3 regions of the Pectobacterium peruviense genome follow, and region 1 is predicted to be linked to each of the others. Evidence: predicted binding sites of a transcription regulator. Region 1 holds the regulator's gene; each other region holds the start of a gene.

Region 1 (10,004 bases):
ATATCCAGACCTCATGGCGGATAAAAACGTTCAAACCTGTGTTTTCATTGTGAATGCTTTCAGCTTAATTCTGCTGTGGTACGCCTTTACACGGTCTCAGGTTGATATGATTTGGCCACTTGTGGCTGGCGTAATTTGGTTCATTGCGCATGATGCCCTATTCGTTCTGGGATGGATTGCCGTAGCGTGGTGGATAATCAAAGCATGCTCCGAGATTTCCCACCCTCGTCTCGGCACCGTTATCCAGTTTCTTTTAGTTTTCATCATCATCATGGGCTACACCGATGCACATCAGTTTGGTGAACACCCTTTCTATAATACGGCCTTCGCCACGTGCATTGTGCTAGGTACGATGAGCCATTACCAAGGGAAAACGGCTTTCAAAATAAGGAAAGACCAACCCAAAACGCTCATTCCGGCACCAGCACCTATGTCGCCTCAACCTTCACCGGTCGTTATTACACCACCCGTTCAGGAAGCCGTTACATTTGAGAGCCGTATAGTACGGTTGCAAAACCTACAGAAGCTCCCCAGCGAGCTTCTCGACGAACTGAAAACGATCGTTGAGTATGCGCAGCTTATTGTCACGTGTATGAAGGAAGATCCCAAGGATGTTGAGCCGGGAACAGCGTTTCTTAATCGCTACCTTCCTGCCGTAGAAAAAGTGGCCGGTGAATTTGTCAGACTTTCCAACCAATTAGAGAAACATGGCAAATCAGACGATTTTCTGCTGAAGAATGTTACCGCACTGAAAGCGCTGGGCTCCGCCTTTCAACAACAACACGCACGACTGCTGGAGAACGATACGCTGGATTTTGATGCCGAACTCAACCTTGTTGATAATCTATTAAAAACAGACGGTTATAAGTAATTCCTACTGATAGTATGCAGCCGACAGTGTGCTTCCTCAGTCGCGAGCGAAAAACCGCTCGCGACGTTATCAAACCAGCATCAATGCCAGATCAGCATTAATGCCAAATCAACAGCACGCAAGCGGCGGTCAGCAGCCCCATTGATACGTTGAAGATAATCCACGCTTTCTTACTGCGCAGCAGTCGCCCAATCATCGTGCCAAATCCAAGCCAGATGACACCGGACACCAGATTGACCAGCACAATGCCGATGCTTATCGCGATCACAGAATGGTTATAGCCTTCACCAGCCAGACTAAAGCTGGCAACCGCGCCCAGCGCCATAAGCCACGCTTTCGGGTTCAGGAATTGCAGCAACCACCCTTGATAAAGCCGTATCGGCTGGGGCGGCGCAACGGACGTTTCCAGCCGTTCGTAAGCCGCCGTGGCGATTTTCCACGCCAGCCAGAGCAGATAGGCACTACCGAGGACTTTCAGGATAAAGTGCAGCGAAGGATAAATCAGAATCAAACCACCGACGCCGAATGCTACTAGTAGTAAAATGCTCTGCATGCCCAACATGATGCCGACCATCAACCACAGTGAACGCATAAAGCCAAAATTCGCGCCCGAGGTGGTCAACAGCATATTATTCGGCCCCGGTGTGATAGCCGCTACCCACAAAAAACCCAACATCGAAAGAAATAAACTCAGTTCCATTATTTGTGGGCGCTCCTGACCCAAATGTCGTACCAACTGGCAGCATTGAAGCTAACAGTGTGATATTGATCGTACAAGAGCCGACAACAAGATTTTCATATCCTTTATGCATGACCATTTTCGTCCGCTGAGCGGCGCCCATAATCCGCATCTGCAAACGCTATTGCCACGCTTGATTCGCCGTCACGCGCAGTTCTCACCTGTCTGGCAAGCGCTCGAATTACCGGACGGTGATTTCGTCGATCTGGCGTGGAGCGAAGCGCCCGAACAGGCGAGGCATAAACCACGCGTAGTGTTGTTTCACGGATTGGAAGGCAGCTTTCATAGCCCCTACGCTCACGGTCTCCTACATGCCTGTAAACAGCGTGGCTGGCTGGCCGTCATCATGCATTTTCGCGGGTGCAGCGGGAAGCCCAACCGGATGAAACGTATTTATCACTCCGGCGAAACCAGTGATGCAAGCTATTTCCTGCGCTGGATGCAAGAGACGCTGGGTGAGGCTCCTACCGCTGCCATCGGCGTTTCTCTCGGCGGCAACATGCTGGCCTATCTGCTCGGCCAGCAGGGTGAAGCCTGTTCCCTGTCCGCCGCGGTCATCGTTTCCGCACCATTGATGCTCGAACCTTGTAGCCGCCGGATGGAACAAGGTTTCTCCCGCGTCTATCAGCACTACCTGCTGCACCTGTTGAAACAAAATGCCGGCCGCAAGCTGGCAGCCTACCCAGACACATTGCCGATTCAGTTGCCGCAGTTGAAGCGAATCCGCCAGCTACGGGAGTTTGATGATGTCATTACTTCACGCATCCACGGTTTCCGCGACGCGGCCGACTATTACAAACGCTGTAGCGCCCTGCCGTTGTTGCCTCAGATTCGTAAACCGCTGCTGATCATCCACGCGAAGGACGATCCTTTCATGACGTCCGAGGTCATTCCCGATCTGTCGCAGTTACCGTCTAATATTGAGTATCAGCTAACGGAACACGGTGGGCATGTCGGCTTCGTCGGTGGAACATTGCTGAAACCGGAAATGTGGCTGGAACAGCGCATTCCCAATTGGCTTAGTCCATTTTTGGACCACGCCACCGGTTCTTTTTATTCAGAAACAATTTTTACTCAGGAAACATAGCGTGATAATTCCCTGGCAACAGCTCGATCCAGAAACGCTGGATAACATCATCGAATCTTTCGTGCTGCGCGAAGGCACCGATTACGGCGAACAGGAGCGCTCGCTGGCGCAGAAAGTCGAAGATATCCGCAGTCAGCTCCAATCCGGCGAAGTCGTTTTGGTGTGGTCTGAGTTACATGAAACGCTAAACATTATGCCGCGCGGTCAGCTCAATGCCGGTGGACATGCCCCTTATTGAGCATGGCGAAAGACGTGAAAGAACGCGTCAAACATGCTAACAATGGGAACAATTACGTCATTTTTGAGAATGCGCGCAGGCTTTCAGTCTATGCGGGCATCGAGATCACGGAGTCACGCGCCTTATGTCACATCAACATCCGATTATTGCGGTTACGGGCTCCAGCGGAGCGGGAACCACGACCACCAGTCTGGCCTTCCGTAAGATATTCCAACAGTTCGACCTACGCGCAGCCCAGTTGGAAGGTGACAGCTTTCACCGCTATACCCGCCCGGAAATGGATATGGCAATCCGCAAAGCGCGTGATTTAGGACGCCACATCAGCTACTTCGGCCCAGAAGCGAATGATTTCAGCCTGCTGGAACAGTCGTTTATTGAATATGGCCTACATGGGTGTGGTCAGACGCGTAAATACCTTCATACCTATGATGAAGCGATTCCCTATAACCAGGTTCCTGGGACGTTCACACCGTGGGAACCGATGCCAGAACCTACCGACATCCTATTCTATGAAGGACTGCACGGCGGCGTAGTCACCGAACAAAATGATGTGGCACAGCATGTCGATTTGCTCGTCGGTGTGGTGCCGATCGTCAACCTGGAGTGGATACAAAAGCTGATCCGTGACGTCAATGAGCGCGGCCACTCGCGTGAAGCGGTCATGGATTCCGTTGTCCGCTCCATGGAAGACTACATCACCTATATCACGCCGCAGTTCTCTCGCACCCATATCAACTTCCAGCGCGTACCCACCGTGGATACCTCCAACCCGTTTGCTGCCAAGTCGATCCCCTCACTGGATGAAAGCTTCGTCGTCATCCACTTTCAGGGATTGGATAATATTGATTATCCCTATCTGCTCGCCATGTTGCAGGGCTCGTTTATCTCCCACATCAACACGTTGGTCGTTCCCGGCGGGAAAATGGGGCTGGCAATGGAATTAATCATGGCACCGCTGGTGCAGCGGTTAATCGAAGGGAAAACGATAGAATAAGCATCGAGATACACGCGGAGACCACAGGGTGAGGCCTCTCTACGGGCCCCCCTGTGTTTCCCCTAATAATGGGCTTAAGTAACCAGAATTAGTGCTCAGAGAAAGGAATTATGGCAGTACTCTAATTTCGTGACTGTGTGTCACCTCAACGGCTTTACCCAGCATCAATGCCACAGAACAGTATTTTTCCGCTGACAGCTCGACGGCACGTTCGACGGCTTTATCGGTCAGCCCTTTCCCCGTCACAATAAAATGCAGATTGATATGGGTAAATAAGCGCGGTGCTTCAGACCGACGCTCTGAGGTTAATTTCACCTCACAATCCGCCACATCATTACGGCCCTTTTGCAGAATCGATACCACATCAATTGCGCTGCATCCCCCTACGGACATCAACACCATTTCCATCGGACTGGGCGCTTTATCGCCAGAATTACCGTCCATCAATACCTGATGTCCCGATGAGGATTCGCCCAAAAACGTTAAGCCTTCAACCCATTTTACCCGAGCCTGCATGATGCCTCTCCACTAAAAATTTTTTGAAAATTTATACCGTTACTGTACAAAAACCAGCGTTAATCAGAGCTTTGTCATGCTGAAGCGAGACAACACAAGACACATCCTTAAAGCTGTGTTAAAACGAAAATAGAATAGACCTTTTCTGGACAAACCCAGAAACGAAGAAGATGATGACGTAGCCAGAAATACCCAGCCACGTTTACGGTGCGGCAAAGCAGCAACCGAAAAACCAAGGGTACAGTGGTTCCAGTATATTCCCTGACGTCATTCTGCCTAGACTGAATTTTATTTTTTTTAGCAGTTAAACACGCCGTACAGGGAACTCTGACCCCTGTAATTTGCGCAGTGAATTACAACAGAGGATGATAGCGAATGGTTCTCGGCAAACCGCAGACAGACCCAACTCTCGAATGGTTCCTTTCCCATTGTCATATTCACAAGTATCCATCGAAGAGCACGCTGATTCACCAAGGTGAAAAAGCAGAAACGCTTTACTACATCGTGAAAGGCTCTGTAGCAGTGCTAATCAAAGATGAAGAAGGCAAGGAAATGATTCTTTCCTACCTCAATCAGGGCGATTTTATTGGTGAGCTCGGCCTGTTTGAAGAAGGTCAGGAACGCAGTGCCTGGGTTCGGGCAAAAACCGCCTGTGAAGTGGCTGAAATTTCCTATAAAAAATTCCGCCAGCTCATTCAGGTTAACCCGGATATCCTCATGCGCTTGTCTGCGCAAATGGCAAACAGACTTCAGGTTACTTCAGAAAAAGTCGGCAATCTCGCCTTCCTTGATGTGACCGGCCGTATCGCCCAAACCTTACTCAACCTGGCCAAACAACCTGATGCCATGACGCATCCAGATGGCATGCAAATTAAAATTACCCGTCAGGAAATTGGGCAAATCGTTGGCTGCTCGCGTGAAACCGTGGGCCGCATTCTGAAAATGTTAGAAGACCAGAATCTGATCTCTGCGCACGGTAAAACGATCGTCGTTTACGGCACTCGCTAAACCCTTGTCGCGGTACCCTATGACTAGTCCTGATATGGGTTGACAGTTTTCTGCCTGTAAAACGCCTGATGAACCTCATCGGGCGTTTTGTATTTCAGGGCCTGATGTGGCCGCTCATGGTTATAAATCGCCACAGATTCTTTTACCATTTTCCTCGCTTGTGCCAGATTAGCTGGGCGAGAGAGTAAAAACTCATTTTTCAGGATGCCGTTTATCCGTTCAGCCAGCGCATTCTGATAGCAGTCATAACCATCTGTCATTGAACAGGTTATCCCATTTCTCTCATGTACCGACTGGTAAAGCGCTGAACAGTATTGTAGCCCTCTGTCAGAGTGGTGTATCAACGGCCCTTTTGTTTTTCTTTGTCGTAACGCACGTTTGAAGGCTTTTACCACATTTTCAGTTTGCAGATTATCCCCTACATGGTAACCCATGATTTTTCTGGAACAGGCATCCGTGACCAAACTCAGATAGACCGTGCCACTGCGTACTGGTAGATAAGTAATATCGGCGACCCAGACTTGCTCCGGCTGAAGGACAGTAACCTGTTCGGGGCCAGACTTCAGCAAGTTCGGATGCCGGTAAAAACGATGATGGCTGTTGGTCGTTTTGTGGTATGCCCGCTTTACGGGTACCAGAAGCCGGTGTTTACCCAGTAGGCTAAACAGGCGGTCACGCCCGATATTGAGTGTTTCACCTGCCTGACGGTTCAACAGAGAGTGGAGTTTGCGTGTGCCTATACGTGGCTGACGGCACCGAACTCGGGCAATAAAATCAAGAACCTGACTATTGTGTTCATGTCGTTTATTGCACCTTGCATTATGCTGGTACCATGCCTGTCTGCTGTGCCCCAGGAGCTGGCATGCGCGTGTCACGGTGACTTTTGGGGCCTGACTCTGCGCAAGGACTTGCCGGGCCGCTTTTTTACGACACTTACCCCGTAATCATTTTTCAGGACGTTGATAACAGATTCAAAAAACTCAGCTTTCTGATTCGCCAGCTTAAGCTGCTCTTCAAGTTCTTTGATTCTTTGCTCGGGTGTAAGTGGGGTATTTGTCTGAGCCACAAGCAGTTTCCTTTTCATCAGGTCAGGAAGTCCGGGACTCCAGTCAAGCTGGCCATATTTACGCAGCCAGACAAGAACGGTGGAGCGCCCCTGAATGCCATATCGCTGCTGGGCCTGTTTATAGGTCATCTCGCCTTTTTCGACCTGTTCAACGACGGCTATTTTAAAGGATAGAGGATAATCACGTTGGGTACGTTTGAACTCAGTCATCATCACGTTCTCCGTATTTAAGTCAGGGACGTGTCAACGCTATTCAGGACGGATCACTACCAATAAAAAAGCGTGAAGCCTCGGCCTCACGCTTTTTTTATGCCGAGCTTCCTGCTCGCCACCTAACGGGAAGTCGCAAGCGATGTTGAGAGCGTAATCAGTGTGCTGCGTTAACCACTTGAGCGACGGCTTTGGCGAATTTATCCATCCCCTGCGCGATATCATCTTCATCAATGATCAAAGACGGTACAAAGCGGATCACGTTCGGCCCTGCCATCAACACCATCAGCCCCTGAGCCGTTGCAGCAGCCAAGAACTCGCCCGCACGGCCATGCCATTGAGGTTTCAGCTCAGCCCCCAGCAAAAGCCCCATACCGCGAACCTGATCAAATACACCATACTGCTGGTTGATTTTATCAAGTTCACTGATAAAACGATCGTGACGATCCGCGACACCAGACAATACTTCTGGCGTGTTGATGACATCCAGCGCGGCTTCCGCCACCGCACAGGCCAGAGGATTGCCGCCATAGGTGGTACCGTGTACCCCAACGGTCATGACTGATGCGATCTCTTCCGTCGTCAGCATCGCACTAATAGGGAAACCACCGCCCAACGCTTTAGCCGTTGTCAGGATATCCGGCGTAATACCATAGTGCATATAGCTGAATAATTTACCGGTACGCCCCATCCCGCTCTGCACTTCATCAAACACCAGCAGCGCTTTATGTTGATCGCACAAATCACGAACGCCCTGTAAAAACTCAGGCGTCGCGGGTGTAATACCGCCTTCGCCCTGAATCGGCTCCAGCACGACCGCACAGGTATGATCGTCCATCACCGCTTTAACAGCCGCCAGATCGTTGAACGGAACGTGCACAATATCCGCAGGCTTAGGTCCGAAGCCATCGGCATATTTAGGCTGTCCGCCAACTGAAACGGTGAACAGCGTACGGCCATGGAACGCATTGTAGAAGGCGATGATCTTGGTTTTATATGGACTATGGCGTTTAACCGCATAGTGGCGCGCCAGCTTAAATGCGGCCTCGTTTGCCTCTGCACCGGAGTTAACAAAGAACACGCGGTCAGCAAAAGTGGCATCAATCAATTTGCTGGCAAGGCGTAGCGCAGGCTCATTGGTGAAAATATTGCTGGTGTGCCACAGTTTTTCGCCCTGCTGCTGCAATGCGTTAACCAGCGCAGGATGGCAGTGACCGAGCGCCGTGACGGCGATACCACCGGAGAAATCGATATATTCACGACCGTCCTGATCCCAGACGCGGCTCCCTTTACCTTTCACTGGTACAAACTTCGCGGGTGCATAAACCGGCAAAATCACTTTATCGTGAGTATCCCGTGTCACTGCTTTCTGCTCTGCTGCCATTTGCTGCCTCACTCTGCTGCCCATCATGTCGAAATGAAAATATAGTCAATAAATATGCATAAAAAATCAATCACAGGCAATCTTAAATCGGCTATTGAAAAGAATAACTCTCTATATAGTTAAATTTTAAGGAAATTATCCAGAAGCTGATGCCCTTGCTGACTAAGAATACTCTCGGGGTGAAACTGCACCCCTTCTAGCGGTAAGGAGCGATGGCGTATCCCCATAATCTCATCACGCTGCCCTTCATATTCGCTCCAGGCCGTGACCTCAAAGCAATCAGGTAGCGAAGTGGAATCAATAATGAGTGAATGATAGCGGGTGACCGTCAAAGGCTGAGCCAACCCGGTGAAAACCCCCGCATCGCTGTGCGCAATTGCCGAGGTTTTACCGTGCATCACCTGCCGTGCCCGCACCACACGCGCGCCGAACGCCTGCCCCATCGCCTGATGACCAAGACACACACCCAGAATAGGCAATTTATCGGCAAAGTGACGAATAGCAGCCAGTGAAATGCCCGCTTCATCCGGCGTACAGGGACCCGGTGAAATGACCAATCGCTCAGGCGCAAGCTGCTCAATCTCACGTAGCGTCAGTTCATCATTACGCTTCACCACGACCTCTGCGCCAAGCTCACAAAAGTATTGGTAAAGGTTGTAGGTAAAGGAGTCGTAGTTATCAATAATCAGTAGCATAGTCATTGCACAGTTAGTCGGGAAAGCGGTACTAACATACATGAAATTCACATCAGGTACCCAGCCCTTGTCGCCAGCAAAGACAAAAGACGTGCCATCCCTACGCAATAAGTTAGCGCAATAATAATTATGACGATCACAAATGATTTATTTATACAAAAAGCACTTTTATTAATAGGTAATATTTATTATTTATCTCTATAGAAAACTATTTTTCTGAAATCATTTTTAACAAAAAAAATAATAAACAAAAAACCATCATGAATTAATTAGAGTTTTTAGATTAGGCAGGTTAGTTCATGGGATTTATCTTTCTAACCAATATTTATCTTTAACTTTTGACGACGATCACAATTGCTAATAAGCGAATAAAACCCTAGAAATGAGACGGATGAAAAATAAAGAACAAAGTTTAAATAAAAAACACAAGACATTGATTTAAATGACTTTAAGTGGAAATTAGTTTCTATTTAAAAGCAATAAACACAAATCCTCTCAGCTGTCCTCTGTTATTTAATTAATATATTTAACGCCCCATCTTGTTTTGTTTATTTTTTCTGTTAACACTTAGCTCGGCTTTATAGACAAACCTTAATTTCATTTTTGTTGAAACAGCCATTTTATTACACAGGGTGTGTAGTGATAAATACCCAAAAAATTCTATGTCAAGGAGAGTACACAATGAAATACCTACTGCCTTCTGCAGCCGCTGGGCTGTTGCTGCTTGCTGCCCAACCGACAATGGCGGCAAATACGGGGGGTTATGCCACCACTGACGGCGGCGATGTTTCCGGCGCTGTGAAAAAAACCGCACGCTCTCTGCAAGAGATCGTCGATATCATTGAGGCAGCGAAAAAGGATTCAAGTGGTAAAGCAGTCAAAGGTGGAGCCTACCCGCTCGTCATTACCTATAACGGTAATGAAGATGCACTAATCAAAGCGGCTGAAGCTAACATCTGTGGCCAATGGAGCAAAGATCCGCGTGGTGTAGAAATCAAAGAGTTCACCAAAGGGATCACTATCCTCGGTACTAATGGGTCTTCCGCTAACTTCGGCATCTGGGTGGTTAACTCTTCCAATGTTGTCGTACGTAACATGCGCTTCGGTTATATGCCGGGTGGCGCAAAAGATGGTGACGCTATCCGTATTGATAACTCACCGAACGTCTGGATCGACCACAATGAGATCTTCGCCAA
Region 2 (10,004 bases), 350 kb from region 1:
TGGTAAATGTGGCGGTGCCATCGTTGGCCGCTTATCCGCCCGCCATGAAGTTGGCGACGCTGCATAGCGACCGAGTCGATATTGATACGCTGGTACTGCGCAACGTGCCGCAGTTCAACCACCTGTTCCCGTTTTATCAGAAAGAGCTGGATCGCACCGGCGAACCGCTGGGCGATATCCTGAAAAGCCGCGATTATTACGACTTCTTGCACCACCATCTGGCGCTGCTGGTACGTCAGCGCTTTCTGGTGAAAGACTGGCCGGAAGATTTATCGCCCCTGATCAATACGCTGAACTGCGCCGATCTGCTGTGGATCGCACAGCAAAAAGAGCCGCTCAGCGCCAAAACGCTGCCCGACATCGCCGAGCGTAAACCGAGTGCGGTAGCAGGCACCGATGGGTTACAGGATATTTCTCTGCTCACACTGGTGACCGACTGGTATTGTCTGCGCAACGGCAGCGATCTCGCCTGGCAGGATATTCCGGCAGCGCGGGTGAAACAGTATCGCGCACTGCTGGCAGCCTACACGCCGACGACCACACTACCGTCGGACAGCCTGCAACACCGCTTCGGCCTGATGCTGAAAATCCTCGCGGGCTATATCAACGATGAGCCCGCTACTCGCTTTGTTGTTGATATGCAGGGGAATTTATCAGCGGTGTGATGTGTTCCCATCTTCAAGCACGCTAATCGGTTTTATCTGTGAGTACTGGGGTGTTTCGTGCGCTTCGAGTACGGTTATCTTCATGCTACGTCGTAGCACGCGCCCGACATAGGGGGCTACGCCAGCCCCCTATGAACCCCGGCTTTTTGGCGGGAATTATGCCGCTAACGCGGTGCCTTCGGTGCTCATGACCGCTTTTCGAGCCGCCAGTGACGCGTTCCCTACGCGGCACTGGCTTTCGCGGCATCCATGCCGCTCACTCGGCGTTCATGTTCTCCTCAGCATAATTTTTTACGCCGGGAAGAACCATCGCGATATGCGTTGGCTGGGGTTTGTCAGCAGTGCTCGAAGCGCACGAAATCCCCCCATACCTGTCAGCAATCACACCAAATCCCTCTAGCGGCTGCTTACATACTTTTTTACCTATTGCCCCTATCGTCATCGCCAAAAAGTGATATGTTATAATATAACAATTGATATTTTACCGATGATAATGACAAGTTTTTACTCTCTCTCCGCGCTGAAGCGCGTGTTACTGGTTTCCCTGCTGTTGGCTCTGTTGTGGCTGATGGTCGGGTGGGCGGTGATGTTGCCATGATTGCCCTACAGGAATTGGCCTTTGGTTACCGTGGTCAACCGCCACTCGCGACGCTCAGCGGCTGTTTTCATCAAGGATCGCTGACGGCGATTATTGGTGCGAACGGTACGGGGAAATCCACGCTATTGAAAACGCTGGCGGGTTTGCTGCCACCGCTTTACGGCACGTTCAGCCTCGGTAACGGCGGCAAAGAGAATGCTATCGGCTATTTACCGCAGCTCTCCGAATTCGATCGGCAGTTTCCGATTAACGTACGCGATCTGGTGCTAATGGGGTCGCTGCCCCATCGCGGGTTGTTACGCAGCATTAACGCCAACTGGCACCGTAAAGCCATTGACGCACTCGACGCCGTCTCCATGGGAGATTTTGCCGACCGTCATATTGGCGTTTTGTCCGGTGGACAGCTACAACGCGTGCTCTTCGCGCGACTATTGCTGACACAGGCTCCGATCATTCTGCTGGATGAGCCTTTTACCGGCATCGATAGCCAAACCACGCAGACACTCTTGCAGATTATCGAACAGCTTCACGCCGAAGGCAGAACCATTCTGGCCGTGCTACACGATATGGAGCTGGTCGATCAGCACTTTCCGGCTGTCTTGCAGCTCACGCCGTACGGCCATCGCTGGGGAGATGCTCAACCTATATTACATAGCCTGCGCAAGGCCGAAAGTGATACGCCAACGCTCAGGATCGTTACGTCATGATGCTGTTTCACCTTATTGCTTCTCCTTTTGCCGAGTTCGGTTTTATGCGCCGCGCGCTGGTTGGTTGTCTGGTGCTAACGCTGAGCGCCGCGCCGCTGGGCTGTTTCCTGCTGCTACGGCGCATGAGCCTGATTGGTGATGCGCTGTCGCATGCGGTATTACCCGGTGTGGCAATCGGCTACCTCATTTCGGGGATGTCACTGCTGGCAATGGGAATCGGCGGCTTTATTGCCGGGCTGTCCGTCGCCATGCTTTCCGGCTTCGTCACCCGCCACACGGAATTAAAAGAGGACGCCAGCTTCGCCGGGTTTTACCTTGGTTCGCTGGCGCTTGGCGTCACGCTGGTTTCACTGCGAGGCTCCAGTATCGACCTGCTACATGTGCTGTTCGGATCAATTCTCGCGGTGGATCGCGCCGCACTGATCGACATTGCGCTGATCGGATCGTCGTCCTTGCTGGTGCTGGCGGTGATCTATCGGGCGCTGGTGATTGAATCGTTTGACGTGACTTTCCTGCGCATCAGTTCAGGCCGCTATCGGGCGCTGATCCACGGTCTGTTTCTGTCGTTGGTGGTACTGAATCTGGTCGCAGGATTTCAGCTGTTAGGCACGCTGATGACGGTCGGCATGATGATGCTGCCTGCCGCCAGCGCACGATTCTGGACGCAACGCCTGCCCGTCATGCTCGGTATTGCCGTGCTGCAAGGAATGGTCGCCAGCCTGATCGGGCTGCTGTGGTCTTACTATGCCGAGCTGCCTGCTGGCCCCGCCATCATCCTGACGATGACACTGTTTTTCTGTTTCTCGGTCTGTGTTGGTCACCACGGCGGGCTGCTACGCCAACGCCGCTGACCCACTCTTTGTCATTTCTCGTTATCTACAATTTTTGTGAGGGAAGAATGAAACGTTCACTGTTAGCCATAGCTCTATCCAGCCTGCTGCTCAGCCCACTGGCGATGGCAAAGAATCTTGATGTTGTTGCCAGTTTTTCCGTACTTGGCGATATGGTCAGCCACATCGGCGGCGACCGCGTCACCGTGACCGATTTGGTTAAACCGAATGGCGATCCGCATGAGTTTGAACCGTCGCCAAAAGATAGTAAAACGCTGGCTCATGCCGATCTGGTTTTCGTTAATGGACTGGGTCTGGAAGGCTGGCTTGATCGTTTGGTTACCGCCTCCGGCTACCGTGGCGACGTCATCACCGCATCCAATGGCATTGAAACACGCTCGATGGTGGAAGATGGCAAAACTGAAACCGATCCGCATGCCTGGAACAGCATGAGTAACGGTGTGGTCTACGCGCAGAACATCGTCAACGCGCTGGCAAAAGCGGATCCCGCGAATGCCGATTACTATCGTCAGCAGGGTGAAGCCTACATCAACCAGTTGCAGGAGCTGGATCGCTACGCGAAGAAAACCTTTGCCGACATTCCACCGGAAAAACGTAAAGTGCTGACCAGCCATGACGCGTTCGGCTACTTCAGCCAGGCCTACGGCGTGAAGTTCCTGTCGCCAGTGGGCTACTCTACCGAATCCGAAGCCAGCAGCAAAAAAGTGGCCTCGCTGATTAAGCAAATCAAGCAAGAGAAGGTGAAAAGCTACTTCATTGAAAACCAGACCGATGGCCGTCTGGTGAAGCAAATCGCCAATGCCAGCGGTGCACAGCCCGGCGGTGAACTGTATCCAGAAGCCCTAACCGACGCATCCGGCCCAGCCTCAACCTATACAGTTGCGTTTAAGCACAACGTCGATACTCTCGCCGCCAGCATGAAGTAAGAGCATGACCATTTGCCAGCACTCGGGGATATAGGAAAGAAAATGCCACGGATGGCACCCTCGCTTACACGAGCGTCAGATTGAACGTTTTGCCTTTCAGTTGTTCCTGCACTTCAGGGGCTAACGCACTGTCGGTAACAATATCCGTCAGCTCCGACAACGGCGTGACGCAGAACAGGGAATACGCACCATATTTACTGCTGTCAGCCAGCAATATCCGACGGCTAGCATTTACACCGAGATCTTGCTTCACACCCGCTTTCTCTTCCGTCGGCGTGGTGACACCTTTGTCCAGACTCCACGAGTTGCAGCTGATAAAGGCAATATCCGGATAAATGCTGCGTAACAGACGGCGGCCATGTTCGCCAATACAGGACTGGCTGCTGTCATCAATACGCCCACCGATAATCGTCACTTCAATCTGCTTGAACTCAGACAAAAACAGCGCAATTTGCAAATCGGCGGTAATCACACGCAGCGGCAGGTGCGTCAGGTTCCGCGCCAGCTCCAGCATGGTCGTTCCCGCATCCAGCACCACTGCACTGCCTGGCTTAACCAGCGTCGCCGCATAGCGCGCTATCGCCTGCTTTTCCTGAAGGCTACGCTGTAATTTCTCATTCGTGGTCGGCTGGGAAGGAATAAAACGATTGAGCGTCACGCCACCGTGACTGCGGCTGATCACACCCTGTTCGTCCAGTTTGATCAAATCACGACGGATCGTCGCCGGGGAAGCGTCGATCACGGACACCAGCTCATCGACCGTCACCAAATTATGGCTTTTTAGATAATCCATAATCTGATCAAGACGGCTTTGCCCTTTTACTCTATCCCCGCTCATGCGGAAAGCATCGGTTAATGTAGGATCCACGGCGATATCCATCTTGCTGTTGTTAAGCTATCTCAAGCGGTTAGTTCTTGGTTGCAGGATACCAGAAACCTTCCCAATCGCGGGAAGGAAGATATCCTGCAATGCGCACTGTATCGCGTTTTATTCGCTTACAAAACCGTGCTGACAGCAGCAGTCGTCACCGCCAATCAGGCCAGTTGCATCGCGAGCTGGATAGAGATCGCCATGCTTTCGCACTTCGCTTTACCTGTCCAGGCGATGTCAAACGCCGTGCCGTGGTCAGCGGACGTGCGGATAAATGGCAGCCCAGCGGTGATGTTCACACCATCATAGAAGCCCAGCAGCTTGAGCGGGATGTGACCCTGATCGTGATACATCGCCACCACCATGTCGTACTGGCCTTCATACGCCTGTAAATAGACGGTATCCGGCGGGCACGGGCCATAAACATCAATGCCTTTGGCCTTCATCGCTTCAACCGACGGCGACACGATCTTGATCTCTTCATCACCAAACAGGCCATTCTCGCCCGCATGCGGGTTAACCCCAGCAACGGCGATACGTGGGTGGGTAAAACCGACGCGTTTCAGGAAAACATCCGCCATCTCGATCACCGTTTCCACGCGATCGCGGTTCAGCGTATCCAGGAATTTACGCAGCGCGATGTGCGTTGAAACATGGATAACCTTCAATTTATCGGTATACAGCACCATCGCATAGTCGCGGCTGTTGGTCAGTTTAGCCAGCAGTTCGGTGTGGCCCGGATAAAGATGGCCTGCCGAGTGCAGCGCTTCTTTATTCAGCGGTGCGGTCGCAATCGCATGGACTTCACCCGCCATCGCCAGCGCGGTCGCTTTCTTGATGCAGCGGTAAGCCAAATCACCCGCCTGAGCCTGAACGACACCCGGCTTCAGCGCCTGCGGATCTTCCAGCGGTTCATCAATCATGTTGATTACGCCTGGCGCGAATACCGCGTCAGCCGGTTTATCAATGATTTTCAGCTCTACAGCTGGTGCCACATTCAGCGCCAGAATACGTCGCATCGTCTGTACGCAGCCCACCACCACAGCAGATGCGCCGGACAGCTCGCCTTCGGCCAGAGATTTGATAATAATTTCCGGTCCAATCCCTGCCGGATCACCCATCGTTACCGCAATAATTTTACTCACTGACCTTCTCCTCAATAAAACGTAAAACGTCGAGCAAAGTAGTTTCGTTGCCAAAACCCCCCGCTTTAGTCATCACAGGGGTCGTGCCGACAACGCTGTTCAGCAGGTATCCCCAAGGCACACAGGATGCGATTTGCCCCTTAATCTGAAAGCCGGTAGCGCCCAGTGCCGTTGCCACGGCAATCGCAATGTCACCACCGGATAAATACAGCCCACCCGGCAGATGTCGGTTAGCACTGTCCGCCGTCAGGCTGTCTAGCGCCTGAACAATGCTGCGCGTAAGTTCCCCCAGATAGTGGCTGATCGTTTCGCCAAGCTGCTGTCGGCTAAGGCCGAGCTGCTGGCACCGCGCATCGATCTCGAAGCGCTGATTTTCGTTGTGACAGGTACGAATGATGCAATGGTGGCCGTTCGTCAGCGCCTTCACCGCTTCCCGACACTGGGACGCCATGACGGTGGATGAATCGGGTGAAAAGAGCGCATTAATGTCGATCTCAACCAGCGCGACATCACTGCGCAGTTTGGCGGCTGCAATCTGTTTTTGAGCAATATCGCTCATCGACCCGACGACAGCCAGCAGTGGCTTTTCGGTGTTGCGCGTAAAATCCTGCGCGGTCGCCAGCGCTTCACTCAGGCCAGCCGAGCCGACCAGCAAGGGGCGAAACGGTAATGTTCTGGCGGCATTAACGATATGTGTCAGATCGTCCTGTACGTCGGTATCAAGAATAATCAGGCGTACGCCCTCGTCCGCCAACTGCTGCAAACGGTGGGCTAAATTGGCCTGACGCACCTCATCAAGGTGTATCTCCGCTACCGGTAAAGCCGTTTGCTCCGCCAGACGGGCAGCGATAGAGGCCGAGGTCACCGGCGTTTTTGGATCGCTGGCAAATTCCGTATCAGTAAGCAGACGACCATTAACCCAAACTTCACCTTGTCGGGTAACACGCCCCAGCGTCGGCGACGCAGCGGCAATCAGCGCGACAGGTACTGCTGCCGCCGACAACGCAGCAGCGACTTCCGCTCCCAGATTCCCACGCAGCGTCGAGTCAATCTTCTTAATAATCCAACCTTGTCCACCCGCGGCCTGCCAGGCGGCTACCGCTTCTGCGGTGCGTTGGGACGCCACGTCATCACGCGCCGCACGGCTGTCGGTGTTGATGACCACCGCATCGCCCAGTAAATCCGCATGCAGTTTATTAACGTCAAATACAACGCTAACTCGCGCGCCATGCTGCGCCAGACCGACGCCTGCATCATTGGCACCCGTAAAGTCATCAGCGACCACTAATACCTGTTCTGCTGATTGCTGCACGTTTGGCATACCTCATCCCCGGTTCATGATTACCTGATGATGATTATATTGAATCACATTTGATTATATGTGAGCAATATCAAATTATTTAAAAGGAATTTCACCTATAAATTATCACCACGATGTGGCAAATGGCGTTTAGTAGTGACTAAAACCGATCCATTTGACTGAAAGTAATCACCATCGCAACCATTATCATCGCGATAACGCTCTGGCGAAGAAGAGAAAAGGCAAGGTAATAAGCATGAATATCAATAGCACTATCCTCAGCGGTTACCGGGTACTTCAGGACATTAGTCACCTGTTGACAGGGAAACAGCACGTTTTATTTGTCACCGACAAAAACATCGTTGGACTACCTGACGTTCAGGCGCTGATCGCACAAGTTAAGCAAGCCGTTCCGCAGGTTCTGCTGGTTGATAATGTTCCTGCCGAGCCAAGCCAGCACGACGTTGCCCAGATATTGAGTCAGCTCACCCAAACCCAGACCGATCTGGTGATCGGCGTGGGCGGCGGCAGCGTATTGGATGTTGCCAAACTGCTTTCTGTGCTGTGCGCAGGCGATGAAACCGTCACGCTGGATAACCTGCTGGCAGGAGAAAAGCCGACTCGCCGCACGACATCTCTGCTTATCCCGACCACCGCAGGAACCGGCTCAGAAGCCACGCCGAATGCGATTCTGGCGATCCCGGAAAAAGAGACCAAAGTCGGCATTATTACGCCAGTGATGCTGCCGGACTATGTTGCGCTGGTGCCGGAACTGACCATCAGCATGCCGCCACATATTGCGGCCTCAACCGGTATCGATGCACTCTGCCACCTGATCGAGTGTTTCACCTCGACGATTGCCAACCCGGTCAGCGACAACTACGCGCTGATTGGCCTGAAGAAGCTGTTTGCCAACCTTGAAACGTCGGTGCGCGAACCAGGCAATCTGGAAGCCAAACTGAATATGCTGTGGGCGTCCTATTACGGCGGTGCCGCCATTGCCCACTCCGGTACACATCTGGTTCACGCCATGTCTTACCCGCTCGGCGGCAAGTACCACATTCCACACGGCGTGGCGAACGCCATCCTGCTCGCCCCTTGCATGCGTTTCGTGCAGGACGCCGCACAGGACAAATTCGCTCAGGCGTATGACTTACTGCCGGATGCCGATCTGACGCTCAGTACCGCGGAAAAAGCGCAGGCGCTGGTGACCTATTTCAGCGAGTTGGTCAAACGACTCAATCTGCCCAACACCTTACAGCAGCTTGGCGTGGAAAAAGATCACCTGCCCTATCTGGTCGATGCCGCGTTACAGGTTCAGCGCCTGATGAAAAACGTACCGACGCAGGTCAGTGCCGACGATGTGCGTGAGGTGTACCTGACTCTGTTTTAACAGCGCGGTGTTGAATAGAACGATTTTAAGTTTTCACCTTTTTGATTACGTGTTACGAGGAAGAACAATGAGTAAGAACATTACCGGCGTCCTGACCGCCATCGTCACGCCGTTTGATAACCAGGGCGAATTTAACCCCGCAGCCATGCGTCTTCAGGTTCAGCGCCAGATGCGCTATGGCAACGGTATTTTCTGTAACGGCACCAACGGTGAGTTTTTCGTTCTGCACACCGATGAGAAAGTCGCCGTCACGGAAACCTGCGTTGATGAAGTTGCCGGAAAAGTGCCGGTTGTCGGCCACATCGGTGAAATCTCCACGCGGGAAACCATCAAGCTCGGCAAGCGTATCGCCGCGCTGGGTGTCGATGCCGTTTCTGTCATCACCCCGTATTTCATTCCACTAAAACAGGAAGAGCTGATCGCCCACTACACCGCCGTCGCCGATGCGCTGACTGTGCCGGTGTTTCTCTACAACATTCCTGCACGCACGGGGAATACGCTGGCGCCGGAAACGGTCCGCACGCTGGCGGATCACCCGAACATCATCGGCATCAAAGACAGCGCAGGCAGCTATGAAAGCCTGAGCGGTTATGTGCAAGCGGTGAAAGGTGTGCAGGGTTTTAACGTACTGAATGGCCCAGACTCGCTCATTCACCAGGGCTTTGTTGATGGCTGCTCCGCCTGTATTTCCGGGCTGGCTAACGTGGCACCGGAACCGATCAGCCAGATTTGGCATCGTTTCCATGCAGGTGACATTGAAGGCTCGCGTCAGGCACAAGAACAGGTTGCCGAATTGCGTAAGACACTGTACGCCATCGCGTTCTCACCGGCTGTGGTGAAGAAAGCGCTGGCAATCATGGGTGAAGATGTCGGCGTCAGCCGCTATCCGATCCAGTTTTCCGCACAGGATGAAGACAACATCCGCAACATACTTAGTCAATTCTCGCAGTAACAGAGAAATTTCAATTTCCACTTAAGGCCGAGAAGATATGAACCATTTTAACTTAACTGATACCCTCATAATCGTTGGGATGATTGTATTTTATATCGCATTCACCTCATGGTTAACCTACAAGCTCCGCAGTAAATCGAACACCGAGTTCATGGAAGGCTCACGCGCGCTACCGGCGTTTATCGTCGGTATCCTGCTGATGACGGAATTCATCGGTGCCAAATCCACCATCGGTACGGCGCAGTCTGCCTTTGAGAACGGCTTTGCTGCATCATGGTCGGTGATTGGCGCCGCCATTGGTTTCCCGCTGTTTGGTATCATTCTGGTGAAGAAGATTTATAACACCGGGAAAATTACCATCTCCGGCGCGATTGCCGAGAAATACGGTACCAGCACCAAAAATATTATCTCGATCATCATGATCTATGCGCTGTTGCTGGTTAACGTGGGCAACTACGTCAGCGGCGCGGCAGCCATCGCCACCGTGTTGAAAGTCTCCCTGCCTGTCGCAGCCGTGATCACCGCTATCGTCAGTACCTTCTACTACTACTTCGGTGGCCTGAAAGGGACAGCCTACATCACGTTGATCCACAGTG
Region 3 (10,004 bases), 2.3 Mb from region 1:
AAGTGTTCAAGCAGCTTCTCCAACAGCACCGCCTGTTCTTCCAGCGAATTGGCGGAAATGGAGGATTCCATCACCAGCGAGGCGTTCTGTTGTGTGGTGGTGTCCAGTTCGCTGATAGCCTGCGCGATTTGCCCAATTCCTCGGCTCTGTTCCTCAGAGGCGGATGAAATTTCCCCCATAATGTCGTTCACGCGGGAAACGGAATCGACGATTTGCTCCATGGTTTCTCCGGCAACCGCAACAAGATGGCTGCCCGCATTGGTGCGTTCGACTGATTCTGCGATCAGGGCTTCGATGTCTTTGGCAGCTTGAGAGCTACGTTGTGACAAGCTGCGTACTTCTCCTGCAACCACGGCAAAGCCACGGCCTTGTTCACCGGCGCGTGCAGCTTCTACCGCGGCGTTCAGCGCCAGAATGTTGGTCTGGAAGGCAATGCTGTTGATGACGGTGGTGATATCGGCGATTTTCCTGGAGCTAGCGGCGATATTGTCCATCGTCGTGACGACCTGCTTCACAACCTCACCGCCTTTAAGCGCGTTCTTGGATGCATCGGCAGCGATCTGGCTGGCATGCTTGGCGTTGTCGGCATTGTTTTTCACCGTTGAGGTGAGCTCTTCCATGCTGGCTGCGGTTTCAACGACTGCGGCTGACTGCTGCTCGGTGCGTGACGACAGATCGCTATTGCCCGTGGCAATTTTGCTCGCCGATTGGCTGACGCTACCTACGCTGTCCCGTACTTCGGAAATAACGTGACGTAACTGTTCATTCATCGTGCCCATCGCGTGGGTGAGCCTTCCCAGTTCATCGTGGCGATCGGTATGAATCGTCGTGGTCAGGTCGCCACTGGCAATGCGTTCCGCCAGCGACAGGTTATGGATAATGGGTCTGGTGATAATCCGAGTAATGTAGATTGAAATGATGATGCCGATAATGACGGCGATGAGACCGATGATCATCGTAATCGTGGCAGAGTTATAGGCCAATTCATCGTTTTTCGCTTTTACGACGGTAATGAGTGATTTGATGTCGGCGCTGCTCCGAGTACCGGCTTTCATCACGTCATTTTCCGCTTTTTTTACATCATTCAATGCCGCGTAATAGGCCGTATTAAGCTGCATGTATTGGCCAATGTAACGCCATAACGTATCGGTTTGCGTTTTAACGTCGGCTGGTAATGAAGGAGATAATGACTGATAGGTTTTTTCTGCGTCCTTATAGCGCGAATCCAGAGCGGCTAAGGCGCTATCGGTTCCTTTCATCTGTAGCTCATAGGACCGATGCTGCATATCGGTTAACAGAAAAGCAATATCGCTTGCGTGATGATAGGTTTCACCGTCGATGAGAGCATTGCTGAGCGCTTGTCGGAAGTTATCAATGACCGTGTTTGCATTTTCTGTATTAATGGCTTCGCGTGCTCCGACCATTTTTTGCGTCGCGGTAGACATCGCAGCAACCGACTGTTGGAAATCTTCTAAGTTATTATGCAGGTTTTTAATAAAACCTAATTCTTCATCACTCCAGGAAAGCGTGTTGGCACTGTTGGTTAACGTTGATGCACTTTTTACAAAATCGGCGAGTATGTCTTTGGTTTTTTCGTCTGCGGTGTAAAAATATTTAACGCGATTAATCTTGGCCTGGAAAACTTCAATATTAATGTTGTAAATAAGGTTCGTTTTCTCATAAATGTCCCGAATGGCAACGAATCTATTCATGCTAAGCGATGACGCAATAATAACGAGTAATAAGATAATGCCAAACCCAGCATACAGTTTATGTGCGATTTTTGTGTTACGAATTCGACTAGCAAGATGCTGCATTATAACTCTCCATGTATGACTCTTTTTTTAATAAAATAACGATCACGATTTCATTCCTAACGGCTGTTTATTACTACCTCCTATGAGTTATCGGATTTTGTTATCGCTATGTTAGTGTCGATATCGGAGATAATAACATTCTGTGATGGATATCAAGGTGAGCTGTGCAAATGCATAGTGTTTTATGGTAATACTGCCAAAATAACGTAGCGTACTGATTATTTAACGATTTATTTATTGCCGAGATATCATTAGGTCATTAAATCCCGCCCTGACGTAATATCAGAGCGGGGCGATTAACTATCAGAATGTCGTCCAGCCGGAATCCTGTGTTTGTTTTGATGCCGGTGGCAGATGCTTTTGCTGTGGTGGTAAACCAGGGATATTCGTTTTTGGCTTACGTCCATCGTTATCAGACAGGCGGAAGTTCGCGACCATACTTTCCAATATTGCTGACTGCTCTTCCAGAGAGTTAGCGGAGATTGACGATTCCATCACCAGCGCCGCATTCTGCTGCGTAGTGGTATCAAGTTCGCTGATGGCGCGGGAAATTTGCTCAATGCCACGGCTTTGCTCATCGGAGGCGGAAGCGATTTCTCCCATGATGTCGTTAACCCGTGAGACGGAGGAGACGATCTCATCCATTGCCGTTCCCGCATTGGCTACCAGTTGTGTCCCTACGTTGATACGTGATACCGATTCAGATATCAGGCTGGCGATCTCTTTCGCGGCCTGAGATGTACGCTGAGAAAGTGTCCGAACCTCGCTGGCTACCACGGCGAATCCACGGCCTTGTTCCCCGGCTCGCGCGGCTTCTACTGCGGCGTTAAGCGCCAGAATATTGGTCTGGAAAGCAATACTATTGATAACGGCAGTAATGTCGGCAATCTTCCGTGAACTGTCTGAAATACCTGACATCGTATCCACCACATTTCGTACCACTTCGCCGCCTTTGTGCGCATTTTGTGAGGCTTCGGTACTGATTTGGCTCGCCTGTTTGGCATTCTCGGCGTTGTTTTTCACAGTAGACGTCAGTTCTTCCATGCTGGCGGCGGTTTCGACTACGGCGGCAGATTGTTGCTCGGTGCGTGAGGAGAGATCGCTATTACCTGCAGCAATCTTGGCCGCAGAGGTTGAAACGCTGTCCACACTGTCCCGTACATCACTGATCATATGGCGCAGCTTTTCGTTCATTCTCCCCATGGCGGCCGTTAACTGCCCCAGTTCATCATCACGGTCAACGGTGATGGTTGAGGTCAGATCGCCAACCGCGATTTTTTCCGCCAGAGAGAGGTTATAAATCACAGGGCGGGTAATTTGGCGAGTAATTAGCAGTGAGATAATGATGCCGATGACCACAGCAATAAGGCCAATGATCATCGTGATCGTGGCAGAACCGTATGCTAGCGCGTCATTCTTCTCTTTGACGATAGTGATAATCGCTTTAATGGAAGCGCTACTTTTGTCTCCGCCAACCTTCACGCCGTCTTCTGCTTTTTTCAGGTCGTTGATACTCTGGAAGTAGTCGTTGTTGAGCTTTTTATAACCGGTGGCATAGCTGCGCAGGCTTTCTACAGCCGCCTTTTGTTCAGGTGTTAACGCCGCAACAGCGGCCTGATAGCTGCTGTCAACGCGACTAAAAGCTGCATCGAACTGCTTCGCCGCATCGGCATTTTGCTTCAGTTGCAATTCATAGGAAGCCTGCTTCAGTTCTGAAACCTGCGTTGCCAGATCCTCTGCCTGATATAGCGTGGCGCTATCCGAAGGTTGCTGGCGCAGTTTGGCGTAAAAATCAGTCGTTATGCTCTGTCCGTTAGCGGCGCTGATTTTGTCTCGATTTTCTACTACGCGCTGCGTGGCTTTGCCCATATCGGTGATGGCGTTCTGGAATTCGGTCAGGTGCTGGCCGAGATCATTGACGAGCGTTGCCCCTTCCGAGCTCCATGAGAGCGTTTTTGCTTCAGTAGTTAATTCTGAGGCGTGTTTAACAAAGCCTGCCATCGTTTCGCGTGACTTTTCATCATAGGAATAAAAATATTTCAGGCGGTTTATTTTTGCCTGAAAGACCTCAATATTAATGTTGTAAATCAGGTTGGTTTTCTCATAGATATCACGAATTTCTCTGAAGCGACCTGCGCTGAGTAGCGATGCAATAATGACCAGTAGCAGGATGACCCCGAACCCAAGATAAAGTTTTTGGGATATTTTAAGATTTCTGATTTTTTTGGCTAAGAACATGACGTCTCTCCGGGGATAAATTACTGGTGTCGGATATTAATAACGATATGACCCGATAATGCTTATCGGATTCATGGTGGCTTTTTTTAGTGTGGGTGAAGAAATTAATAATAATTTGTGAGGGTTATCTCTCGCTGTTGGACAACTGCACAGCAGGTGCCGGTTGAATTACCAATAAGCGGAAGTGTTAATTGAATTAGGAATAAACACAGGTAATTGTGATTATTTTTTTAATCTTTAAAAAATAAGGAAGGAAAATACTATTGTCAGAAATAAATTGAAATATAAATGAGATGAAAAACATGAATAGTTAACTTTAGTCTTAATGTTGGCGCATCTGAGCAATTGATTAATGACGTTATTGCTTTTATTGATTTGTCGGACTTTTTATCGTGCATTGTCGTCTGGCTGTGCCGGATACCCTATGTCGGCTAATGTCATCGCCATAGGGTATGGGCTGCGGCACCTAGTGGTTGCTCTTTGTTCGATACAGCCGACGTGGGTGGCCAATCTTTCCGTAACGCATTTCGATATCGAGGAATTGGTTTTCAACGCAGAACTCCAGATAGCGGCGCGCCGTCGTTTTGCTGAGTCCGGTTTTTTCGACGATATCATCGACAGAATAGAGCGTATCGCCACCATCACTGGCAAAAATCTGTTTGATCAACCCGAGCGTGTTCTCCTCAATGCCTTTTGTGGACGATGAGGAAGCCGCGCCGGACGATTGCAGCTGGTAGAGAATATCGACGTTCTGCTGATCGACAATTTTGTACGTGTGCTGGGTTTTCACGAATTGAATAAATCGCTCCAGCGAAGAACGCAGCCGTGGGTAAGAGAGCGGCTTGATTATGTAGTCAAAGGCCCCGCAGCGAATCGCCTGAGCGCAGGTATTCATATCGCTGGCGGCGGTAATAAAGATAACGGAACAGTCCATTCCTTTGAGCACTTGGCTCTCAATCAACGAAACCCCTTCGCCATCGGGCAAATAGTTATCAAGTAGGATGAGACGAGGTTTGTGTTGCTGAAGGAGTTTTTTGGCTTCAAAAAGCGTAGCGGCAATCCCTACGACACGCAGATTGAAATGTTTTTCAATAAATTCAGCATGAATAGTGGCCAGCTTACTTTCATCTTCAACGATTAAGACATCGAAATGTTCAGTGTGCGGCATGGTGTGAATCCCTGTTAGTGTCTGAAGCATAAAAGAAGATCTCGTATCCGTTATACCCGCCATATCTCATGCTGCCTATGCGTTGCTCAGCATGCGACAACGCAAATTATTGGGGGGATAGCGGGATAAATAGGGAAAATATGCTGCCATTCGGCTGATTGGCCGAGACTTCAACGATTCCCTGCGCCTGATTAAGGTAGCTGGCGACCAAATGCAGCCCCAGTCCGTGGTCGCCCTGTGTTTTACTGGTTACGCCCATCTCAAACAGACTATCGGCAATCGCTGGATCGATTCCTGTTCCCTGATCGGCGATTTCAATGACCAGCTCTTGTTCGCTGTTATAGATGTACACTTCGACAGGATAATGTGGCGCGGTGGTGGCCAATGTGGCTTCCATGGCGTTATCCAGCAAATTACCAATGATGGACATCAACTCTGTTTCACTCAGTGCGGCCGGAATATGCGTGAGCTGGCAGCGTGGGTCGAAAACAATTTCAATGCCTTTTTCCCGAGCGGTGGCGTACTTGCCCAGTAGCAGCCCGCACAGCGCGGGTGAACAGAAGCGACTGGAAACAAAGTCCAGCACCACCTGCGCGCTTTCCGACTGCGCCTCAATATATTTGATGGCTTCGTCATAGCGCTTTAAGTGCAACAGCCCAGCCAGCGTCGCCGTCCAGTTCAACTGCTCGTGACGCAGGATGCGCAGGCTGTTCGCGTAACGCTTCACCTGACTGAGCTGCATGCTGAGCGTATGAATGTCGTTTTTACTACGGAAGCTGATGACCCAGCCCTGAAGTTCATCCTCCAGCATAATCCGTACCCGACTGGCAATGACGGTGGCATGGTTAAAGCGGCAGATCTCATCGTGGGTGTCGCTGCTCCACATGGCTTCGCCGGAGAAGAAGGGCACGGGTTTAATCACGGTATCAATTGGTTTGCCACGCAGCAGGTGGGAAGGTTCATTTAACCCGAGTATCTCTTTGGCTGCATGATTAATGGCGGCAATGCGGTGTTGTTTGTCGATAGCGATGACCCCTTCATAGATCGATTCGAGCAGCGCCTTCTGCTGCCTGACCAGCATGCGGATTTCAAGGGGTTCAAGGCCAAACATCTGTTTCTTCAGATTACGTGAGAACCACCAGGAAAAGATAAACAGCGCGACGAACATCGCGACAATCGCCAGCAGAATATGCGCCAGTTTACTGAACGTTAGGTTGTCGATGTGTGTCTTCAGATAGCCCACAGAGACAATGCCGATCACCTGACCATCAGCGATGATAGGCGCTTTGCTGCGGAGCGAGATGCCGATGCTGCCATGGCGCACGGTAATCACGCTTTTTCCGGCTAATACGTCGAAGTTATCTCCGCCAACCATCTGTGTGCCGACGAGTTTGTCACTTTCTGAGTATTCAGAATGAAACAGGTGACGTGCCTGATCGTCGCCGATGACGATATAGCTGGCATCGCTGCGCTGTTTCAATTGTTGCGAAAGAGAGTATATCTGTTTGATATCTCTATTCTTTACCGATTCAATCAGCGTCGGGATGATGGCGATTTCTCTGGCTTGCACCTGTGCTCGTGTACCCAGCTCGGAATACAGCTGCTTATCGATATCATGATAATAATAGATACCCGTCATTAGCAGCAGTGAAGAGAAGAAGACGATCAAATAGATAAATAATTTGATATGAAAGGAAAGTCTCAATCTCATGATGTGCGGTAGCCTGCGGATAAACGAAAATAGCTGCTGAATTTATCACGAATGGTAATAAGAATGGACTGAGAGAAAAAAACTTGTGAGCAATAACACGTTTAAATATGTTGTTACCAATACGACCATAAAAATAAATAGATAAAATTAAACGACTCTGCTTTCTTTAATAAACAACTTAATTACTTTTTATCAACATGATCATGTTTAGGAAATAAAAACCATAAACGCCATAAAAACCTTAAAGTTTATTCTGAGCGTAAAATCAGCTAATAGCCTGCGTAATAAACGATTTTTGAATATAAACCATAGAAACCATAAACGCCTTTAAAACTCGTTTTTTAATTTGAAGGGAATCACATAATAATATGATCCTGTTCCCTATGATGTGCGGACAAAATAAAACGGGGGCTGAGTTATGAGTACGACTGATGATTCATATATTGTGGTAAATAATGAGGCGGCTGGGAAGGCCTCATTAAAGGAAAAATGGTGGCATGTTCTGGATACCTACAAAGTAGGTATTATTCCTGTGCCACTCTTCGTGTTAGCGGGTGTATTAATCGGCATTGATTGCCTGAGTGGCAAGTTGCCGAGCGACATCGTCGTGATGGTCGCGACGCTGGCATTCTTCGGATTTGCCTGTGGTGAATTTGGTAAGCGTCTACCGATTATCGGCAAGATGGGGGCGGCGGCAATTTGTGCGACCTTTATCCCTTCTGCGATGGTGCATTACGGCCTGCTGCCGGACGTTGTTGTTGAATCTACGACCAAGTTCTACAAAAGTACCAACATTCTGTATCTCTACATCTGTTGCATTATTGTCGGCAGCATCATGAGTATGAATCGGCAGACGTTGATTCAGGGCTTCATGCGTATTTTCTTCCCTATGCTGTGCGGTGAGGTTGCCGGGATGCTGGTGGGCATGGGCGTGGGTATTGCACTGGGCCTGGATCCGTTCCAAATCTTCTTCTTCCTGATTCTGCCGATTATGGCGGGTGGGGTGGGTGAAGGTGCAATCCCGCTGTCTATCGGCTATGCCACGATTCTGCATATGGATCAGGGTGTTGCTCTGGGGCGCGTTTTGCCTATCGTCATGCTGGGCAGTCTGACTGCGATCATCCTTGCTGGTGTTCTGAACCAGTTGGGTAAACGCTATCCACACCTGACCGGCGAAGGTGAACTGATGCCGAATAAAGGCAATAGCCTAGGTGGCAGCGAAAGCAGCGCCCCAGCTTCTGGCTTTAGCGGTAAAGCAGACGTAACGACCATTGCCTCTGGCGCTCTGCTGGCAATCCTGCTGTATATGGTGGGTATGCTAGGCCACAAAATGATTGGCCTGCCTGCACCGGTTGGCATGCTGTTTGCCGCTGTACTGGTGAAGCTGGCTCACGGTGTTTCACCGAAAATGTTGGAAGGTTCTCAGGTTGTTTACAAGTTCTTCCAGACCTCGGTGACGTATCCGATTCTGTTTGCCGTTGGGGTAGCGATTACGCCGTGGCAGGAACTGGTGAACGCCTTCACGATTCAAAACCTGCTGGTAATTATTTCGACTGTAGTGACGCTGGTTGGGACCGGTTTCTTAGTGGGTAGAAAGATTGGTATGCACCCGATTGATGTTGCCATTATTTCCTGCTGCCAGAGTGGACAGGGCGGTACTGGTGATGTCGCGATTCTGACGGCGGGTAACCGTATGATGCTGATGCCATTCGCGCAGATTGCCACGCGTATCGGCGGTGCTATTAATGTTTCTATTTCACTACTGGTACTCGCCAACTTTTTAGTCTGATGTCATTCAGAAAATAAAAATCGGTTGAGCCAAATAAATAGTGTCTTGAGAAATAGAGTGTTGAGAGAAGTTGCGTTGAATTAACGAAATAAAACTGCCATCGGCATGAGTTTATTTTGCATAGGAAATATTATGAAACTTGCAAGCTATCGTTATAACGGTAAGGACAGTTACGGCATTTATACACCAACGGGATTAATCGATCTCGGCGGTAAAGTTGGTCACCGTTACCCTGACCTGAAAACGCTGCTGGCGCAGAATGCATTACACGTCGCGCATGAATTCAGTATGAGCACGCCGGATATTGCGGTTGCGGATGTCACGTTCTTACCTGTTATTACGGCACCAGGGAAAATACTGTGTGTGGGGATGAATTATGCCGCTAAGCGTCAGGAATTCAATGAAGAGAATCCTGCGCCAACATTATTTGTCCGCTTTGCGGATTCGCAAACCGGACACGCTACCCCCGTCATCAAACCGCATTATTCCAGCGAGTTTGATTATGAAGGTGAACTGGCGGTGATTATCGGTAAAGGCGGACAGAATATTTCTCGGGATGTGGCGCTGTCTCATGTCGCAGGCTACAGCTGCTACATGGATGGATCGGCGCGTGACTGGCAGCATAGCTGGTTTACTGCTGGCAAAAACTGGCAGAAAACCGGTGCGTTCGGTCCGTATCTGACCACCACGGATGAAATTCCCGATCCGCATGTATTGGCAATCCGCACGTATCTGAATGGCCGCATGGTTCAGGACGACAATACCAGCAGCATGATCCACAAAGTTGCTGAATTGATTGAATACATCAGTACTTTTACCGAGCTGAGTGCGGGTGACGTGATCATTACCGGTTCACCGGGTGGCGTGGGTAAAAAACGCAATCCGCCGTTGTTTATGAAAGCGGGTGACTGCATTGAAGTTGAAATCGAAAACATTGGCCATTTGCGCAACACAATTGTGGATGCTGCAGCGCCGTTGAAGTCGATTCCGGTAGCCGCTGAAGCTGCTGTGCACTAAGTACCAGGTAAGTACAAGGCTGCCGGCGTTAAAACCGGCAAGCCTGCAATGATTGCCCTAAATAATTCGAGTTGCAGGAAGAACCGTGATGTATGCCAATGATTCCGTCTTTTTTGACACGCTGGATGTGCGCCTTCGGGAGCAGGAGAGGGACGCTGTGCGGCAGTTCCTTGCACACTGCCAGCTCGGCATGGATGACGATATTGACATCGTTGTTGTTGGCAAACTGGGCGGGCGGCTGATCGCTTGCGCGGGGCTTGCCTC

What was found. Region 1 encodes CRP, which controls carbon source genes, mostly activating them, when cyclic AMP is high. Its sites were predicted from a motif close to ATGTGANNNNNNTCACAT; they were not measured.
Positions count from the first base shown of each region.
Region 2: a site for CRP is predicted at 7,143-7,160, ahead of DUT67_RS03700 (iron-containing alcohol dehydrogenase). Genes of this name have one in related genera too.
Region 3: a site for CRP is predicted at 7,279-7,296, ahead of DUT67_RS12350 (2-hydroxycarboxylate transporter family protein). Genes of this name have one in related genera too.

Region 1 is NZ_CP161826.1:473,045-483,048, reverse strand. Features, by position in the region: gene DUT67_RS02155 (5-bromo-4-chloroindolyl phosphate hydrolysis family protein) at 1-871, shown strand, start outside; gene DUT67_RS02150 (LysE family translocator) at 969-1,571, opposite strand; gene DUT67_RS02145 (hydrolase) at 1,678-2,697, shown strand; gene DUT67_RS02140 (YheU family protein) at 2,699-2,935, shown strand; gene DUT67_RS02135 (phosphoribulokinase) at 3,060-3,929, shown strand; gene DUT67_RS02130 (OsmC family protein) at 4,038-4,445, opposite strand; gene crp (cAMP-activated global transcriptional regulator CRP) at 4,821-5,453, shown strand; one part of gene DUT67_RS02120 (IS3 family transposase) at 5,477-6,381, opposite strand; one part of gene DUT67_RS02120 (IS3 family transposase) at 6,381-6,732, opposite strand; gene DUT67_RS02115 (aspartate aminotransferase family protein) at 6,887-8,113, opposite strand; gene DUT67_RS02110 (aminodeoxychorismate synthase component II) at 8,233-8,808, opposite strand; gene pelA (pectate lyase PelA) at 9,490-10,004, shown strand, end outside.
Region 2 is NZ_CP161826.1:819,711-829,714, reverse strand. Features, by position in the region: gene DUT67_RS03735 (metallophosphoesterase) at 1-665, shown strand, start outside; gene DUT67_RS03730 (metal ABC transporter ATP-binding protein) at 1,260-1,970, shown strand; gene DUT67_RS03725 (metal ABC transporter permease) at 1,967-2,821, shown strand; gene DUT67_RS03720 (metal ABC transporter substrate-binding protein) at 2,869-3,747, shown strand; gene DUT67_RS03715 (DeoR/GlpR family DNA-binding transcription regulator) at 3,812-4,627, opposite strand; gene DUT67_RS03710 (D-threonate 4-phosphate dehydrogenase) at 4,783-5,763, opposite strand; gene dtnK (D-threonate kinase) at 5,756-7,084, opposite strand; gene DUT67_RS03700 (iron-containing alcohol dehydrogenase) at 7,320-8,456, shown strand; gene DUT67_RS03695 (dihydrodipicolinate synthase family protein) at 8,524-9,408, shown strand; gene DUT67_RS03690 (sodium:solute symporter family protein) at 9,446-10,004, shown strand, end outside.
Region 3 is NZ_CP161826.1:2,724,130-2,734,133, reverse strand. Features, by position in the region: gene DUT67_RS12370 (methyl-accepting chemotaxis protein) at 1-1,817, opposite strand, end outside; gene DUT67_RS12365 (methyl-accepting chemotaxis protein) at 2,121-4,055, opposite strand; gene DUT67_RS12360 (response regulator) at 4,522-5,223, opposite strand; gene DUT67_RS12355 (sensor histidine kinase) at 5,330-6,934, opposite strand; gene DUT67_RS12350 (2-hydroxycarboxylate transporter family protein) at 7,353-8,723, shown strand; gene DUT67_RS12345 (fumarylacetoacetate hydrolase family protein) at 8,856-9,740, shown strand; gene citC ([citrate (pro-3S)-lyase] ligase) at 9,829-10,004, shown strand, end outside.